3 regions of the Lelliottia sp. EB106-05-01-XG201 genome follow, and region 1 is predicted to be linked to each of the others. Evidence: predicted binding sites of a transcription regulator. Region 1 holds the regulator's gene; each other region holds the start of a gene.
What was found. The regulator sigma-54, encoded in region 1, starts transcription at its own class of promoters, with help from an activator protein. The targets are predictions, from matches to a motif close to GTTGGCACANNTTTCGCTNT.
Positions count from the first base shown of each region.

Region 2: hycA (formate hydrogenlyase regulator HycA) is a predicted target of sigma-54. The motif match lies at 1,924-1,943, and genes of this name have one in related genera.
Region 3: glnK (P-II family nitrogen regulator) is a predicted target of sigma-54. The motif match lies at 3,233-3,252, and genes of this name have one in related genera.

Region 1 is NZ_JBYTDV010000001.1:4,176,515-4,182,410, forward strand. Features, by position in the region: gene kdsD (arabinose-5-phosphate isomerase KdsD) at 1-151, shown strand, start outside; gene kdsC (3-deoxy-manno-octulosonate-8-phosphatase KdsC) at 166-732, shown strand; gene lptC (LPS export ABC transporter periplasmic protein LptC) at 729-1,304, shown strand; gene lptA (lipopolysaccharide ABC transporter substrate-binding protein LptA) at 1,273-1,827, shown strand; gene lptB (LPS export ABC transporter ATP-binding protein) at 1,834-2,559, shown strand; gene rpoN (RNA polymerase factor sigma-54) at 2,607-4,040, shown strand; gene hpf (ribosome hibernation promoting factor) at 4,063-4,350, shown strand; gene ptsN (PTS IIA-like nitrogen regulatory protein PtsN) at 4,433-4,924, shown strand; gene rapZ (RNase adapter RapZ) at 4,970-5,824, shown strand; gene npr (PTS phosphocarrier protein NPr) at 5,821-5,896, shown strand, end outside.
Region 2 is NZ_JBYTDV010000001.1:1,060,129-1,066,024, reverse strand. Features, by position in the region: gene hycC (formate hydrogenlyase subunit 3) at 1-759, opposite strand, end outside; gene AC3WS9_RS05010 (4Fe-4S dicluster domain-containing protein) at 756-1,364, opposite strand; gene hycA (formate hydrogenlyase regulator HycA) at 1,435-1,890, opposite strand; gene hypA (hydrogenase maturation nickel metallochaperone HypA) at 2,098-2,448, shown strand; gene hypB (hydrogenase nickel incorporation protein HypB) at 2,452-3,315, shown strand; gene AC3WS9_RS04990 (HypC/HybG/HupF family hydrogenase formation chaperone) at 3,306-3,578, shown strand; gene hypD (hydrogenase formation protein HypD) at 3,582-4,703, shown strand; gene hypE (hydrogenase expression/formation protein HypE) at 4,700-5,710, shown strand; gene flhA (formate hydrogenlyase transcriptional activator FlhA) at 5,772-5,896, shown strand, end outside.
Region 3 is NZ_JBYTDV010000001.1:3,545,464-3,551,359, reverse strand. Features, by position in the region: gene AC3WS9_RS16670 (SmdA family multidrug ABC transporter permease/ATP-binding protein) at 1-1,309, shown strand, start outside; gene AC3WS9_RS16665 (SmdB family multidrug efflux ABC transporter permease/ATP-binding protein) at 1,302-3,083, shown strand; gene glnK (P-II family nitrogen regulator) at 3,302-3,640, shown strand; gene amtB (ammonium transporter AmtB) at 3,676-4,962, shown strand; gene tesB (acyl-CoA thioesterase II) at 5,805-5,896, opposite strand, start outside.

The DNA.
Region 1 (5,896 bases):
GGGCGGAATTCGGGTGCGTCCGGGTACGCTGGCGGTCGAAGTGTTGAACCTGATGCAGTCCCGTCATATTACCTCAGCCATGGTTGCCGATGGCGACCAACTGCTGGGTGTGGTACATATGCATGATCTTCTGCGCGCAGGCGTAGTGTAATGAAGGATAAGACAATGAGTAATGCGGGTGCATCCCTTGCAACCTGTTATGGCCCGGTCAGTACCCAGATGATGGCGCAGGCGGAGAAAATCCGTCTGCTGATTCTGGACGTCGATGGCGTGCTGTCCGATGGCTTGATTTTTATGGGCAATAACGGCGAAGAGCTAAAGGCCTTTAACGTCCGCGACGGCTACGGAATTCGCTGTGCGATCACATCCGGCATCGAAGTTGCTATCATCACCGGACGTAAGGCTAAACTGGTAGAAGATCGCTGCGAAACATTAGGCATTACCCATTTGTATCAGGGGCAATCCGACAAGATGGTCGCGTTCCGGGATTTGCTGGCGAAACTGGCCATCGCCCCTGAAAACGTCGCCTATGTGGGAGATGATCTGATCGACTGGCCGGTGATGGCGGAAGTGGGATTGAGTATCGCTGTGGCGGATGCGCATCCTCTGCTGATCCCGCGCGCGGATTATGTCACCCGGATCAACGGCGGCCGCGGTGCCGTTCGTGAAGTCTGCGATCTGTTATTGCTGGCACAGGGCAAGCTTGATGAGGCCAAAGGGCAATCGATATGAGTAAAACCAGACGTTGGGTTATCATTCTGCTTTCACTGGCCGTGCTGGTTCTGATTGGCGTGAATCTCGCTGATAAAGACGATACGCCGAATGAAGTGGTCAATACCAGCGAACCAACCTATAAAAGCGATCACAGCGACACGGTGGTTTATAGCCCTGAAGGGGCGCTCAACTATCGCCTGATTGCGCAGCACGTAGAGTATTTTTCCGATGATGGCATCTCGTGGTTTACCCAACCGGTGATGACCACATTTGATACCAACAAAATTCCGACGTGGTCGATTAAATCTGACAGAGCAAAATTGACGAATGACCGTATGCTTTATCTGTATGGTCATGTTGAAGTCAACGCCCTGACGCCAGATTCTCAACTGCGCAAAATTACTACGGATAATGCCCAGATCAACCTGGTCACCCAGGATGTCACGTCGCAGGATCTGGTGACGTTATACGGCACAACATTTAATTCCAGCGGTCTGAGAATGCGCGGGAACTTACGCAGCAAAAACGCCGAGCTGATTGAAAAGGTTAGAACCTCCTATGAAATTCAAAACAAACAAACTCAGCCTTAAAGTTATCATTGCCAGCGCGCTGCTGGCCGCCAGCCTCCCCGCGCTTGCTGTAACGGGCGACACCGAGCAGCCGATTCATATCGAATCTGACACTCAGTCGCTTGATATGCAGGGTAACGTCGTGACCTTCACCGGCAACGTGGTCATGACCCAGGGCACGATCAAAATCAACGCCGATAAAGTGGTTGTCACCCGTCCGGGCGGCGAACAGGGCAAGGAGATTATTGATGGCTACGGCAATCCGGCCACCTTCTATCAGATGCAGGATAACGGCAAGCCGGTAAAAGGCCGCGCGTCTCATATGCACTATGAGCTGGCGAAAGATCTCGTCATCCTGACCGGCAATGCCTATCTGGAACAGCTGGATAGCAACATCACCGGCGATAAGATCACTTACCTCGTGAAAGAGCAGAAAATGCAGGCTTTCAGCGAAAAAGGTAAGCGCGTCACCACCGTTCTGGTTCCTTCTCAGCTGCAGGACAAGAACAAAGCTCAGGCCCCGGCACAGAAAAAGAGTAACTAATTCGTTATGGCAACATTAACTGCAAAGAACCTCGCCAAAGCCTATAAAGGCCGCCGCGTCGTGGAAGATGTCAGTCTGACCGTGAACTCCGGTGAAATCGTGGGCCTGCTCGGCCCAAACGGTGCGGGCAAAACCACCACCTTTTACATGGTCGTCGGCATTGTCCCGCGCGATGCGGGCAACATCATCATTGATGATGAAGACATCAGCCTGCTGCCGCTGCATGCCCGCGCGCGCCGTGGGATTGGCTATCTGCCGCAGGAAGCGTCAATTTTCCGCCGCCTGAGCGTCTTCGACAACCTGATGGCAGTTCTGCAAATCCGTGATGATTTGACCTCCGAACAGCGTCAGGATCGCGCCAACGAGCTGATGGAAGAGTTCCACATCGAGCATCTGCGCGACAGTCTGGGTCAGGCCCTCTCCGGTGGTGAACGCCGCCGCGTGGAAATCGCCCGTGCCCTTGCAGCGAATCCGAAATTTATCCTGCTGGATGAACCTTTTGCGGGCGTTGACCCGATCTCCGTCATCGACATCAAGCGAATTATCGAACATCTGCGCGACAGCGGCCTCGGTGTGCTCATTACTGACCACAACGTACGTGAAACGCTGGCGGTTTGTGAACGCGCTTATATCGTCAGCCAGGGCCATTTAATCGCCCACGGCACGCCACTTGAGATCCTCGAAGACGAGCATGTGAAGCGCGTGTACCTTGGGGAAGACTTCAGACTCTGATAGGGTAGAGGTTAAGTCACGCCAAAGCGGGGAAAAACGCTCTGAACATGAAGCAAGGTTTGCAATTAAGGCTCAGCCAGCAACTGGCGATGACGCCACAGCTACAACAGGCGATCCGTCTGTTGCAGCTGTCCACGTTAGAACTTCAGCAGGAACTCCAGCAAGCGCTGGATAGCAATCCACTGCTGGAGCAAACCGATCTTCATGACGAGGTAGATACCCAGGAAAAGCAGGACACCGAATCCCTTGATACGGCAGACGCACTCGAACAAAAAGAGATGCCCGACGAGCTCCCGCTCGATGCCAGCTGGGATGAGATTTACACCGCCGGAACACCTTCTGGTACGCGTGCAGACTATCAGGACGACGAGTTACCCGTCTATCAGGGTGAAACCACCCAGTCGCTGCAGGATTACCTGATGTGGCAGGTGGAGCTCACGCCGTTCACCGAAACCGATCGCGCGATTGCCACCTCCATTGTCGATGCCGTGGATGACACCGGCTATTTGACCGTCTCGCTGGAAGATATTCTGGAGAGCGTCGGCAACGGCGATATCGATCTCGATGAGATCGAAGCGGTGCTCAAGCGCATCCAGCGCTTTGATCCGGTCGGTGTCGCAGCGAAAGATCTCCGCGATTGTCTGTTGATCCAGCTCTCTCAGTTCGCCAAAGAGACGCCATGGATCGACGAAGCGCGGCTGATCATCAGCGAGCATTTAGATCTGCTGGCGAATCACGACTTCCGCTCCCTGATGCGCGTCACGCGTCTGAAAGAAGATGTGCTGAAAGAGGCGGTGAATCTGATTCAGTCCCTCGATCCGCGCCCCGGACAGTCGATCCAGACCGGCGAACCTGAGTACGTGATCCCTGACGTTCTGGTGCGCAAACACAATGGCCGCTGGACCGTTGAACTCAATTCCGACAGCATTCCTCGCCTGCAGATCAACCAGCAATACGCCTCCATGTGCACCAGCGTGCGCAACGATTCCGACAATCAATACATCCGCAGCAATCTGCAGGAAGCGCGATGGCTGATTAAAAGCCTCGAGAGCCGAAATGATACTTTGCTCCGGGTGAGTCGTTGTATCGTCGAGCAGCAGCAGGCGTTTTTCGATCAGGGCGAAGAGTTTATGAAACCGATGGTGCTGGCGGATATCGCCCAGGCCGTCGAGATGCACGAATCGACCATTTCGCGCGTAACCACGCAGAAGTATTTGCACAGCCCGCGCGGTATTTTTGAGCTTAAGTATTTCTTCTCCAGCCATGTGAATACCGAGGGCGGCGGCGAAGCCTCGTCGACGGCCATTCGTGCTCTGGTGAAGAAGTTGATCGCCGCGGAAAACCCCGCGAAGCCACTGAGTGACAGTAAGTTAACCACCATGCTGTCCGATCAGGGTATTATGGTGGCACGTCGTACTGTTGCGAAGTATCGAGAGTCTTTATCCATTCCGCCGTCTAACCAGCGTAAACAACTGGTTTGACACAACCGATAAGGAAGACACTATGCAGCTCAACATCACAGGACACAACGTCGAGATCACTGAAGCCCTGCGCGATTTTGTGAATACCAAATTCGCCAAGCTGGAGCAGTATTTCGAGAGGATCAACCAGGTCTACATTGTGTTAAAAGTGGAGAAAGTGACTCATATCTCGGACGCAACCCTGCATATCAACGGGGGCGAAATCCATGCCAGTGCGGAAGGGCAAGACATGTATGCGGCTATCGACGGCTTGATTGACAAGCTGGCACGACAGCTTAATAAACATAAAGATAAACTGAAACAACACTAATTGTCCGGGCAGTTAACGGGTGCAGGGCGGCCTGTTGTGAAACACAACAGGCCATTTGTACAGTTAGCGCTTAGGTGAAATTATGATGAACAACGATTCCTCGCTTCAATTGAGTCATGTCCTTAACCAGGAATGTACCCGCAGTGGCGTTCACTGCCAGAGCAAAAAACGCGCTCTGGAGATCATCAGTGAACTGGCCGCTAAACAGTTAAGCCTGCCACCTCAGGTGGTGTTCGAGGCCATTCTGACCCGTGAAAAAATGGGCAGTACCGGCATCGGCAATGGCATTGCCATTCCACATGGCAAACTGGAAGAAGACACACTACGCGCCGTCGGCGTTTTTGTGCAGCTTGAAACGCCGATCGCTTTTGATGCGATTGATAACCAGCCGGTGGATTTGCTTTTCGCTCTCCTGGTGCCTGCTGACCAGACGAAAACCCATCTGCATACGCTTTCGCTGGTGGCAAAACGTCTGGCGGATAAAACCATTTGCCGCCGTCTGCGCGCAGCCCAAAGTGATGAAGAGCTGTACCAAATTATCACCGAAGCGGAAGGCAATCAGGATGATGCGTAACCAGGAGATGGCCTTCACATCTGCAGTCGTGAGGAGAAACGGAACATGGTGCTGATGATCGTCAGCGGTCGTTCAGGCTCGGGGAAATCCGTGGCCTTGCGCGCCCTTGAAGATATGGGATTTTACTGCGTCGACAACCTTCCGGTGGTGCTGCTGCCTGACCTGGCGCGGACGCTGGCGGACCGGCAAATCTCTGCCGCCGTCAGTATCGACGTGCGTAACATGCCGGAATCCCCGGAAATCTTCGAGCAGGCAATGAACAGCCTGCCGGAGAACTTCACACCTCAGCTGCTGTTCCTGGACGCTGACCGTAACACGCTGATCCGTCGCTACAGCGACACCCGTCGTCTGCACCCGCTGTCCAGCAAGAATCTGTCGCTTGAGAGCGCCATCGACGAAGAGAGCGATCTTCTGGAGCCTCTGCGTTCCCGCGCGGATCTGATCGTCGATACCTCCGAGATGTCCGTTCACGAGCTGGCAGAGATGCTGCGTACCCGTCTGCTGGGCAAACGCGAGCGTGAGCTGACGATGGTGTTCGAGTCCTTTGGTTTCAAACACGGCATTCCCATCGATGCGGATTATGTCTTCGATGTACGCTTCCTGCCGAACCCGCACTGGGATCCGAAACTGCGTCCAATGACCGGTCTGGACAAGCCGGTGGCGGCGTTCCTTGACCGGCACACAGAAGTTCACAATTTTATCTACCAGACGCGAAGCTACCTTGAGCTATGGTTACCTATGCTGGAAACCAACAACCGCAGTTACCTGACGGTGGCGATTGGTTGTACCGGCGGTAAACATCGTTCGGTGTATATTGCCGAACAGCTGGCCGATTATTTCCGCTCACGCGGTAAAAACGTTCAGTCTCGTCATCGCACGCTGGAAAAACGTAAAACATGACCGTAAAACATACTGTTGAAATCACCAATAAGCTGGGCATGCACGCCCGCCCGGCGATGAAGCTGTTTGAAC
Region 2 (5,896 bases), 3.1 Mb from region 1:
GCCACCGATCAGGGAAAGGGTGAGGATGCCGAACAGACCGGCTTTCATCACTACCGTCGAGAACAGCGTCGCGGCGGGGGCGGACGCATTGGCATGCGCCTGCGGCACCCAGCCGTGCAGCGGAATAATCCCCGCCAGCAGACCAAAACCGACCACGCCCGGCAGCCAGATATCCGCCCCGAACGGCAATATCTGCGCGCGGGCGCTCAGGAGATCCAGATCCAGCGTGCCGTAGCGCTGCCACACCAGCCAGCAGGTCAGCGCCAGCAGAACGGTACCGAGCCGCCCGAGGGCAAACCACAGTTTCCCGGACGGGCTGCAGCCGGTCAGGAAGACGCCGCACAGGGCCATGATTTCCGCCATCACCACCAGCGCCGCCAGATTGCTGGCGACGACCGTGCAGACGGCGGCGGCGAGCAGGAGATTGATCAGCAGACCGTTGGGTTTGGTCTGCGGGTGACGATGCCAGTCAATGTTGAACAGACTGACAAACAGGCCGCACAGACCAAAGGTGATGAGCCAGACAGCGTTCAGCGGCGTGAGCTGAACGGTGTGGCGAACGAGCGGCATCAGGCCTTGTGCATGAATCCCCTGCGTTAACACCATAAACCCGGCCAGCGCGGCGATCGCGCTACCGATTGCCCCACCGATCCCGGCGGTCCATCCGCTGAGAGTTTTGTGGAACGAGAAGAGCAGCGACAGCACGGCGGCTGCCACAAACCACGCCACAGCGCTGTTAATCAGAGTCACAGCGTTCATTTCGCCCCCTCGTTTTGCGCCTGAAACAGCGACAGATCGCCAAAATCGGTGTTTACCGTCAGCTCGCGTTTGCGTTTACTGGTCCGCGCAATATCCTGGATGTTAACCAGAATCAGCGCTTTGGTCGGGCAGGTGCGCACGCAAGCCGGGCCTTGCTCGTCAAAGCTGCACAGATCGCACTTCACCGCCACGGCGCGCACGCCCGGCACCCAGTCGAGCAGGCTGCTGACGCGGGCCGGTGCGGGAGGCGCAGGCGGCGCTTTTGGCGAGTTGGCGTTGGCCGGAATATGCAGCGGACGGCTGCCGGAAAATTCAATGGCGCCAAACGGACAGGCGATGCCGCACAGCTTGCAGCTCACACACAGGCTCTCGTTCAGCTGCACCGCGCCATCGATACGGGTGATGGCATTCACAGGACAGACGCCCGCGCAGGGGGCATCCTCACATTGATGGCAGAGCTGCGGGGCAGACTCTTTTTCATTACGCATAACGCGCAGGCGCGGCATCGACTGCAGCCCGTGCAGGCGGTGTGTTTCGGAACACGCCGCTTCACAGGTGTGGCAGCCAATACAGACCGTCGAGTCAGCAATTACAAAACGGTTCACCGGGTAGTCCTCTGGACAGTGTCATTTTTGACGACGACGTGCCATATCGACACATCTCGACACCCAAACATCAGGCGGGGCGCGATTCGCTTACCAGTTCGCGCAGATTCACCGGCAAATTGTGTTCTACCGCCGCATAGAGGCCGTCGTACACCGGCGCGATCTTTTCCAGATAATGTTCAAGCACCTGGTGGCGATCGCGGGTGCTGACGTGGCCGTCAACCATGCCGTCAGTCATCAACTGCGCCTGGGCAATTCGCTCTCTTTCGCCGTCTTTGGTTTCGACGTGGTATTCGATGACGTGGCTGTTGAAGTTGTCCGCCAGGGTGACGTAAATCGTGAAGTGGCCAAAGAGGATGAAGCACAGATCCTCCTGCGCCGCGCAGCTCATGGCGTGGTGCAGATGGGCTTTTGACAGGGTGATACCCTGTACCAGTGAGTTGCAGTAGAGGTGCCACTGCTCCTGTAATTGTTGATGGCGTTGCGCGATGTAATCCGCTTTTTCGCTAAGTTCCCAAATAGTCATCTCAGGTATCCGGTTAATGGAGATGAGGGCTCTTAAGCAGATTCTGTGCCAGTTTTTATCCTACTGATATTTATCGATTTTAAATCATCTACCCTGTCAACATCAGCGTGTCGACGTGTCATTTCGTCAGCGCCGACATCGTCACGCCTTATCTCAAATTAAGCTGGCATCGTTATTGCATTAACGCCTAAAACATCAGGAGGCGTCATGCACGAAATCACCCTCTGCCAGCGCGCGCTGGAACTTATCGAACAGCAGGCGAAGCAGCACCACGCAAAACGCGTCACCGGCGTGTGGCTGAAAGTCGGGGCGTTTTCCTGCGTCGAACCCAGCGCCCTGACCTTTTGCTTTGAGCTGGTGTGCCGCGACACGCTGGCGGAAGGCTGCGAGCTGCATCTCGAAGAGCAGCAGGCCGAATGCTGGTGTGAGACCTGCCAGCAGTACGTCACGCTGCTGTCATCGAAAGTGCGAAGCTGCCCGCAGTGTCAAAACACCGGGCTTAGGATCGTCGCGGACGACGGCTTGCAGATCCAGCGCCTCGAAATAGACCAGGAGTAAATCATGTGTAGTACCTGCGGTTGCGCCGAAGGCAACCTGTATATCGAAGGGGACGAGCATCGCCCCCACTCCGCGTTTCGCTCCGCGCCCTTCTCTCCCGCCCCGCGCAACGCATCAGCGTTGACCGGCCTGCGCTTTGCGCCGAAGCCATCGGACGAAGGCGACCTGCATTACGGCCACGGCGAAGCGGGCACCCACGCGCCGGGCATGAGCCAGCGCAAAATGCTGGAGGTGGAGATCAACGTGCTGGACAAAAATAACCAGCTCGCCGCCCGCAACCGTGCGCGTTTCGCCGCTCGCCAGCAGCTGGTGCTGAACCTGGTTTCCAGCCCCGGCTCCGGCAAAACCACTCTGCTGACGGAAACCCTCAAACGCCTGAACCAGCGCGTCCCGTGCGCGGTGATCGAAGGCGATCAGCAGACCGTGAATGACGCCGCGCGTATTCGTGAAACCGGCACCCCGGCGATTCAGGTGAATACGGGCAAAGGGTGTCATCTGGATGCGCAGATGGTTGCCGACGCTGCGCCGCGTCTGCCCCTTCCTGATACGGGCATTCTGTTTATCGAGAACGTGGGCAACCTCGTCTGCCCGGCCAGTTTCGACCTCGGTGAACGGCATAAAGTGGCGGTGCTCTCCGTCACCGAAGGGGAAGACAAGCCGCTGAAATACCCGCATATGTTTGCCGCCGCCTCGCTGATGCTGCTCAACAAAATCGATCTGCTGCCGTACCTCGATTTTGACGTCGAGAAGTGCCTGGCCTGCGCCCGGGAAGTAAACCCGGAGATTGAAATCCTGATGGTTTCCGCCACCAAAGGCGACGGCATGGAGAGCTGGCTGAGCTGGCTGGAGAACGAGCGATGTGCATAGGCGTTCCAGGACAGATTCGCGCCATCGACGGCAACCAGGCCAAAGTCGAAGTCTGCGGCGTGCTGCGCGATGTCGATCTCACGCTGGTGGGCGTTGTGGATGAAAATGGCGCCTCGCGCCTCGGTCAGTGGGTGCTGGTCCACGTCGGTTTTGCCATGAGCGTGATTAACGAAGACGAGGCCCGCGACACCCTCGCGGCGCTGCAAAACATGTTTGAAGTCGAGCCGGACGTCGGCGCGCTGCTGTTTGGCGAGGAGCGTTAAACCATGCGCTACGTTGATGAATATCGCGCCCCGGAACAGGTGATGCAGCTGATCGCGCATCTGAAAACGCGCGCTTCGCTGCTGGAGTACACCGCCGCGCGCCCGCTGCGCATCATGGAAGTGTGCGGCGGCCACACCCATGCCATTTTCAAATTCGGCCTCGACCAGCTTTTGCCCGATAACATTGAATTCATTCACGGCCCCGGCTGCCCGGTGTGCGTCCTGCCGATGGGCCGAATCGACAGCTGCATTGAGATTGCCAGCCAGCCGGGGGTGATTTTCTGCACCTTTGGCGACGCCATGCGCGTGCCGGGGAAAAATGGTTCGCTGATGCAGGCCCGCGCGCGCGGCGCGGATGTGCGGATCGTCTATTCGCCGATGGATGCCCTGAAGCTGGCGGCGGAGAACCCGGCGCGCAAAGTGGTCTTTTTCGGCCTCGGGTTTGAAACCACCATGCCCGCGACGGCCATCACCCTCCAGCAGGCCAAAGCGCAAAATCTCACCAATTTTTTCTTTTTCTGTCAGCACATTACGCTGATCCCCACCCTGCGCAGCCTGCTGGACGAGCCCGACAACGGCATCGATGCGTTTCTGGCGCCGGGTCACGTCAGCATGGTGATTGGCACCGGGGCCTACGGTTTTATCGCCGCCGACTATCATCGCCCATTAGTGGTTGCTGGATTCGAACCACTTGATCTACTACAAGGCGTGAACATGCTGGTTGAGCAGAAAATAGCAGCCCTGAGTACGGTGGAAAATCAGTATCGCCGCGTGGTTCCCGATGCGGGCAACCGGCTGGCACAAGAGGCCATCGCCGAAGTGTTTAGCGTCGAAGGCGACAGCGAATGGCGCGGGCTGGGGCTGATTGCCGAATCTGGCGTCCATCTGACCGACGCCTATCAGGCATTCGACGCCGAAGCGCATTTTCGCCCTGTGCCGCAGCAGGTTTGCGACGACCCTCGCGCCCGGTGTGGCGCGGTGTTAACCGGGAAATGCAAACCGCATCAGTGCCCGTTATTTGGCAACACCTGTAATCCGCAAACCGCGTTTGGCGCGCTGATGGTCTCTTCCGAAGGAGCCTGCGCCGCGTGGTATCAGTACCGCAATCAGGAGTGTGAAGCATGAAGACGGTGGAAATGGCCCACGGCAGCGGCGGCCAGGCGATGCAGCAGCTGATTGGTCAGCTGTTTATGTCCGCCTTCGACAACCCGTGGCTGGCAGAGCAGGAAGATCAGGCGCGTATCGCGCTCTCATCCCTGACCGCCCAGGGCGATCGGCTGGCGTTTTCCACTGACAGCTACGTCATCGACCCGCTGTTTTTCCCCGGCGGCGATATCGGCAAGCTGGCGGTGTGCGGCACGGCGAATGATGTGGCGGTGAGCGGGGCTATCCCACGTTTCCTCTCCTGCGGTTTTATCCTCGAAGAGGGGCTGCCGATGGAGACCTTAACCGCCGTCGTCCACAGCATGGCGCAGACCGCGCGCGACGCGGGCATCGCCATCGTCACCGGCGACACCAAAGTGGTGCAGCGCGGCGCGGCGGACAAACTCTTTATCAATACGGCAGGCATGGGCGCGATCCCGGCGGAGATCCGCTGGGGCGCGCAGCAGCTCGCGGTTGGCGATGTCTTGATAGTGAGCGGGTCGCTGGGCTGCCACGGCGCGACGATCCTGAATCTGCGCGAAGGCCTGGGGCTGGACGGCGAACTGCAGAGCGACTGCGCGGTACTGACGCCGCTTATCCAGACGCTGCGTAACTGCCCTGGCGTCAAAGCCCTGCGCGACGCGACGCGCGGCGGTGTGAATGCCGTGGCCCACGAATTCGCTGCCGCCAGCGGCTGCGGGATTGAACTGGCCGAAAGCCAGCTGCCCGTCAAACCGGCGGTGCGCGGCCTGTGCGAACTGCTGGGTCTGGATCCGCTTAACTTTGCCAACGAAGGCAAACTGCTGATCGGCGTGGAACGTGCTCACGCCGAAGCGGTTCTGGAAAAACTGCGCGCCCATCCGCTCGGGCAGAATGCCGCTATCATTGGTGAGGTGGTTGAACGCAAAGGGGTGCGACTGACTGGCCTGTATGGCATCAAACGCACGCTGGATCTCCCGCACTCGGAACCGTTACCCCGTATTTGCTAGAACCACGCGAAAAGTGGTCAGCACTGTTTCTCTTTTTTTTGCCAGTTTCTTTGGAAGCGATATGTCGTATACACCGATGAGCGATCTTGGACAGCAAGGGCTGTTTGATATTACGCGCACACTTTTACAGCAGCCCGATCTGGGTTCACTGAGCGATGCCCTCACCCGGCTGGTCAGGCAGTCTGC
Region 3 (5,896 bases), 630 kb from region 1:
GATCAGCTGGCAGCTCACGCTGCTGGCGCTATTACCCATGCCGCTGATGGCGCTGGCGATCAACCGCTTTGGCGAGCAGCTGCACGAGCGTTTCAAGCTGGCTCAGGCGGCGTTCTCCTCCCTGAACGACAGAACCCAGGAGAGCATGACCAGCATCCGCATGATCAAAGCCTTCGGTCTGGAAGATCGCCAGTCGGCGCAGTTCGCCGCCGACGCCGCCGATACGGGGGCCAAAAACCTGCGCGTGGCGCGCATCGACGCGCGCTTCGACCCGACGATTTACATCGCCATTGGCACCGCCAACCTGCTGGCCATAGGCGGCGGGAGCTGGATGGTGGTCAACGGCTCCATGACTCTCGGGCAACTGACCAGCTTTGCCATGTACCTTGGGCTGATGATCTGGCCGATGCTGGCCCTGGCCTGGATGTTTAACATCGTCGAGCGCGGCAGCGCGGCGTACAGCCGTATTCGCTCGATGCTGGCGGAAGCGCCGGTGGTGAACGATGGCACCGAATCCGTGCCGGAAGGGCGCGGAGTGCTGAAGGTGGCGGTGACTGAATTCTCCTATCCGCAAACCGAGCGCCCGATGCTGGAAAACGTCAACTTTGAACTGCTTCCGGGGCAGATGCTCGGTATCTGCGGCCCGACGGGCGCGGGTAAGAGCACGGTACTGTCACTGATTCAGCGTCACTTTGATGTCACCAAAGGCGATATCCGTTTCCACGACATTCCCCTGACCCGCTTACAGCTGGACGCCTGGCGCAGCCGCCTGGCGGTGGTCAGCCAGACACCGTTCCTGTTCTCCGATACGGTCGCCAATAACATCGCGCTGGGCCATCCGACGGCGACGCAGGAAGAGATCGAGCACGTGGCGCGTCTGGCCAGCGTTCATGACGATATTCTGCGTCTGCCGCAGGGTTACGCCACCGAAGTGGGCGAGCGCGGCGTGATGCTCTCTGGCGGACAGAAACAGCGCATCTCCATTGCACGCGCGCTGCTGCTGAACGCCGAAATCCTGATCCTTGACGATGCGCTCTCCGCCGTCGACGGGCGCACCGAGCATCAGATCCTGCACAACCTGCGCCAGTGGGGCGAGGGACGCACGGTCATTATCAGCGCTCACCGTCTATCGGCCCTGACGGAAGCGAATGAAATTCTGGTGATGCAGCACGGGCATGTGGCCCAGCGCGGGCATCACGACCAGCTGGCGGAACAGTCCGGGTGGTATCGCGACATGTATCGCTATCAACAGCTGGAGGCGGCGCTGGATGACGCGCCGGACCTGAACGAGGAGGCCACCCATGCGTAAGTTTACCCAGCTGTGGCCGACCCTGAAACGCCTGCTGGCCTACGGTTCGCCGTGGCGCAAACCGCTCTCGATTGCGGTGGTGATGCTGTGGGTGGCGGCGATCGCGGAAGTCAGTGGCCCGCTGCTCATCAGCTATTTCATCGACAACATGGTGGCGAAAAGCTATCTGCCGCTCGGCCTGGTGGCCGGGCTGGGCGCGGCCTATGTCGGGCTTCAGCTGCTGGCGGCGTCCCTGCATTACGCTCAGTCGCTGCTGTTTAACCAGGCGGCGGTCGGCGTGGTGCAGCAGCTGCGCACCGACGTGATGGATGCCGCTCTGCGTCAGCCGTTGAGCGAGTTTGATACCCAGCCTGTCGGTCAGGTGATCTCTCGCGTCACCAACGATACGGAAGTGATCCGCGATCTGTACGTCACCGTGGTGGCGACGGTGCTGCGCAGTGCCGCACTGGTCGGCGCGATGCTGGTGGCGATGTTCAGCCTCGACTGGCGGATGGCGCTGGTGGCGATCACCATCTTCCCGGCGGTGATGATCGTGATGATCATTTACCAGCGCTACAGCACGCCGATTGTGCGTCGGGTCCGCGGTTATCTGGCGGATATCAACGACGGCTTTAACGAAGTCATCAACGGCATGAGCGTTATCCAGCAGTTCCGCCAGCAGGCACGGTTTGGTGAACGCATGGGCGAGGCAAGCCGCTCGCACTATATGGCGCGCATGCAAACCCTGCGTCTGGATGGCTTCCTGCTGCGTCCGCTGCTGAGCCTGTTCTCGGCGCTGGTGCTGTGCGGTCTGTTGATGCTGTTTGGTTTCGGCTCGGGCGGCACGATGGAAGTGGGCGTGTTGTATGCGTTTATCAGCTACCTCGGGCGTCTGAACGAGCCGCTGATCGAACTGACGACCCAGCAGTCGATGCTGCAACAGGCGGTGGTCGCCGGCGAGCGCGTCTTCGAGCTGATGGACAGACCGCGCCAGACCTACGGCAACGATGAGCGTGAACTGCAGAGCGGGTCTATCGCGATCGATCATGTCTCCTTTGCCTATCGCGAAGATCGCCTGGTGCTGCAGGATATTGATCTTGATATTCCGTCGCGCAGTTTTGTCGCCCTGGTCGGGCACACGGGGAGCGGGAAAAGTACCCTCGCCAGCCTGCTGATGGGTTACTACCCGCTGACGCAGGGCGAAATCCGCCTCGACGGGCGTCCGCTCTCGACTCTGAGCCACGGCGTGCTGCGCAAAGGGGTTGCGATGGTCCAGCAGGATCCGGTGGTGATGGCTGACTCTTTCTTTGCCAACGTCACGCTGGGCCGTCCGTTCAGCGAGGCGCAGGTCTGGGACGTGCTGGAGAAAGTCCAGCTCGCGGAACTGGCGCGTGAAATGAGCGACGGGATCTACACCAAACTCGGCGAGCAGGGGAACAATCTCTCCGTCGGGCAGAAGCAGCTGCTGGCGCTGGCGCGCGTGCTGATTGAAACGCCGCAGGTGCTGATCCTTGATGAAGCCACGGCCAGCATTGACTCCGGCACGGAGCAGGCCATCCAGCAAGCGCTGGCGGAGGTGCGCGAGCACACGACGCTGGTGGTGATCGCTCACCGCCTGTCGACAATCGTCGAGGCCGATACCATCCTGGTGCTGCATCGTGGGCAGGCCGTCGAGCGCGGCACGCACCGTGAGCTGCTGGAAGCGAAAGGTCGCTACTGGCAGATGTATCAGCTGCAGCTGGCCGGGGAAGAGCTGGCCGCCAGTACGCGCGAAGAGGAGTCCCTCAGCGCCTGATGCACCAAAATACCGCAAGCCGCTAACAGGGATTTCTGTTGGTGCAAAAATGAAACGCACCCTGCACTGTCATGGTGCGTTTTTTTTATCCATTTCTGCTCAATCGCCATTTTCTGCCTTTCCCGCCTGATTTCCTGCCGGTTTTAAACTCTGGCACATCCCTTGCAATACCTCTGTTGTAAACGCGGGCCATTATGAATTCTGACTGGAGAGGAACTATGAAGCTGGTTACGGTTGTCATTAAACCATTCAAACTCGAAGACGTTCGTGAAGCACTGTCTTCAATGGGGATTCAGGGACTGACGGTTACCGAAGTCAAAGGCTTTGGGCGTCAGAAGGGCCATGCGGAGCTGTATCGCGGGGCCGAATACAGTGTCAACTTCCTGCCGAAAGTGAAGATTGATGTGGCTATCGCTGACGACCAGCTCGACGAGGTGATCGATGTCGTGAGCAAAGCGGCTTACACCGGAAAAATTGGCGACGGCAAAATTTTCGTTGCCGAATTGCAGCGCGTCATTCGCATCCGTACGGGCGAATCTGACGAAGCGGCACTGTAAGTAACTCCTGGCACACAGTGATAGGGATCGAGAAAATGAAGACATCAACAATCAAAATAGCTCTGGGGTCTCTGGCACTGCTGCCGGGCCTGGCGATGGCGGCTCCTGCGGTGGCCGACAAAGCAGACAACGCCTTTATGATGATCTGCACCGCGCTGGTGCTGTTCATGACCATTCCGGGCATCGCGCTGTTTTACGGCGGCCTGATTCGCGGTAAGAACGTGCTGTCCATGCTGACGCAGGTCGCGGTGACCTTCGCGCTGGTCTGCGTCCTGTGGGTGGTGTATGGCTACTCGCTGGCCTTCGGCGAGGGCAACGCCTTCTTCGGCAACTTTAACTGGGCGATGCTGAAAAATATTCAGCTGACCGCGCTGATGGGCAGCTTCTATCAGTACATTCACGTCGCGTTCCAGGGCTCGTTCGCCTGTATTACCGTCGGCCTGATTGTCGGTGCGCTGGCGGAACGTATTCGCTTCTCCGCGGTGCTGATTTTCGTGGTGGTGTGGCTGACGCTCTCCTATGTGCCCATCGCGCACATGGTCTGGGGCGGCGGTCTGCTGGCGTCACACGGCGCGCTGGACTTCGCGGGCGGTACTGTGGTGCATATTAACGCCGCTGTCGCGGGCCTGGTCGGGGCATACCTGATTGGCAAACGCGTGGGCTTTGGTAAAGAGGCGTTCAAACCGCACAACCTGCCGATGGTCTTCACCGGTACGGCAATCCTTTACTTTGGCTGGTTCGGCTTCAACGCCGGTTCCGCGAGTGCGGCTAACGAAATCGCTGCGCTGGCCTTTGTGAACACCGTGGTGGCGACCGCTGGCGCAATCCTCTCCTGGGTGTTTGGTGAGTGGGTGGTACGCGGTAAGCCTTCTCTGCTGGGTGCCTGTTCCGGCGCGATTGCCGGTCTGGTTGGCATCACCCCAGCGTGCGGTTACGTCGGTGTGGGCGGCGCGCTGCTGATTGGTCTCGTCTCCGGTCTGGCGGGTCTGTGGGGCGTCACGGCGCTGAAACGTATTCTGCGCGTGGATGACCCTTGCGATGTGTTCGGTGTCCACGGCGTGTGCGGGATCGTGGGCTGCATCATGACCGGTATCTTCGCGGCCACGTCGCTCGGCGGTGTGGGCTATGCAGAAGGCGTGACCATGGGTCATCAGCTGCTGGTTCAGCTGGAAAGCATCGGCCTCACCATCGTCTGGTCGGGTGTCGTGGCCTTCATCGGCTACAAACTGGCGGACCTGACCGTGGGCCTGCGCGTTCCGGAAGAGCAGGAGCGCGAAGGTCTGGATGTGAACAGCCACGGCGAGAATGCGTATAACGCCTAAGGTAAAAGCAAAACGGCAACGAGAGTTGTAATGCTGGCCAGTTAAGCACCTGAGGTTGTTCCGTTCACCTTATGTTCAGCAGAATATAATCGCTTCACAACCTGTGAACGTGCAAAGGGGGCTACGCGGCCCCCTTTGCAATCCCCGCGCCCCGCCATGAAATCGGTGCTGCGCACTGCGCTCACCTCCCGGCTATCTGCCCGCGGTCGGCTCGACTCGTGATTACTCGTCCCATCCATGGGACTCGCCCCTTCGGGGCCAGCGCAAGCGCTGTTCAAAATTGCTCCCGGCAATTTTGTCCTGTCTCGTTTCGCCTCTGGCCGCCATCCCTGGCGTCCAGCCCTTGTCATCCGGCCTCCGGTTCGCCGATTTCTGCGGGGACCCAACACCGGTGCCACTTTCAGGCTGCCGTGAAGGTGGAGGGATCGTGAGTCCGGCTGAAAATCGCTGAGGCGTTGACTGGAGGCAGGGGCGACGCACAGGGATGTGCGTCGAGGGCGCGACTTACAGGGATGTTACCTGCGCCCGTCCCCGTCAGCCGGAAGGAATAAGACGAAGGCACCGCGAAGCGGCGATTTTCTTTGCCGGGAGCCGGGGTTGCCAGGGTGGTGGCGATTGAGCCACCCTGGCACGTTCACCGCAGAGAGATGGACCGGAAGCAGAAGAACGAAAGTGAACGGAACAATTCCACGGATGCCATAAAGGTCCTGGAGCAAGCAAAATAATGAATTCAAATTCATTATTTTGCTTAACTGACTGGTATTACAACGAAAGTTGCCATTTTAGTATTTTCTCCCTCTCCCGTGGGAGAGGGCCGGGGTGAGGGCATCAGGCCGCACAAATCACCCCCGATTGCGCATCACCCCTTCCTGCACGGTCGACGCCACCAATACGCCATCCTGAGTATAAAACTCCCCGCGCACAAACCCGCGTG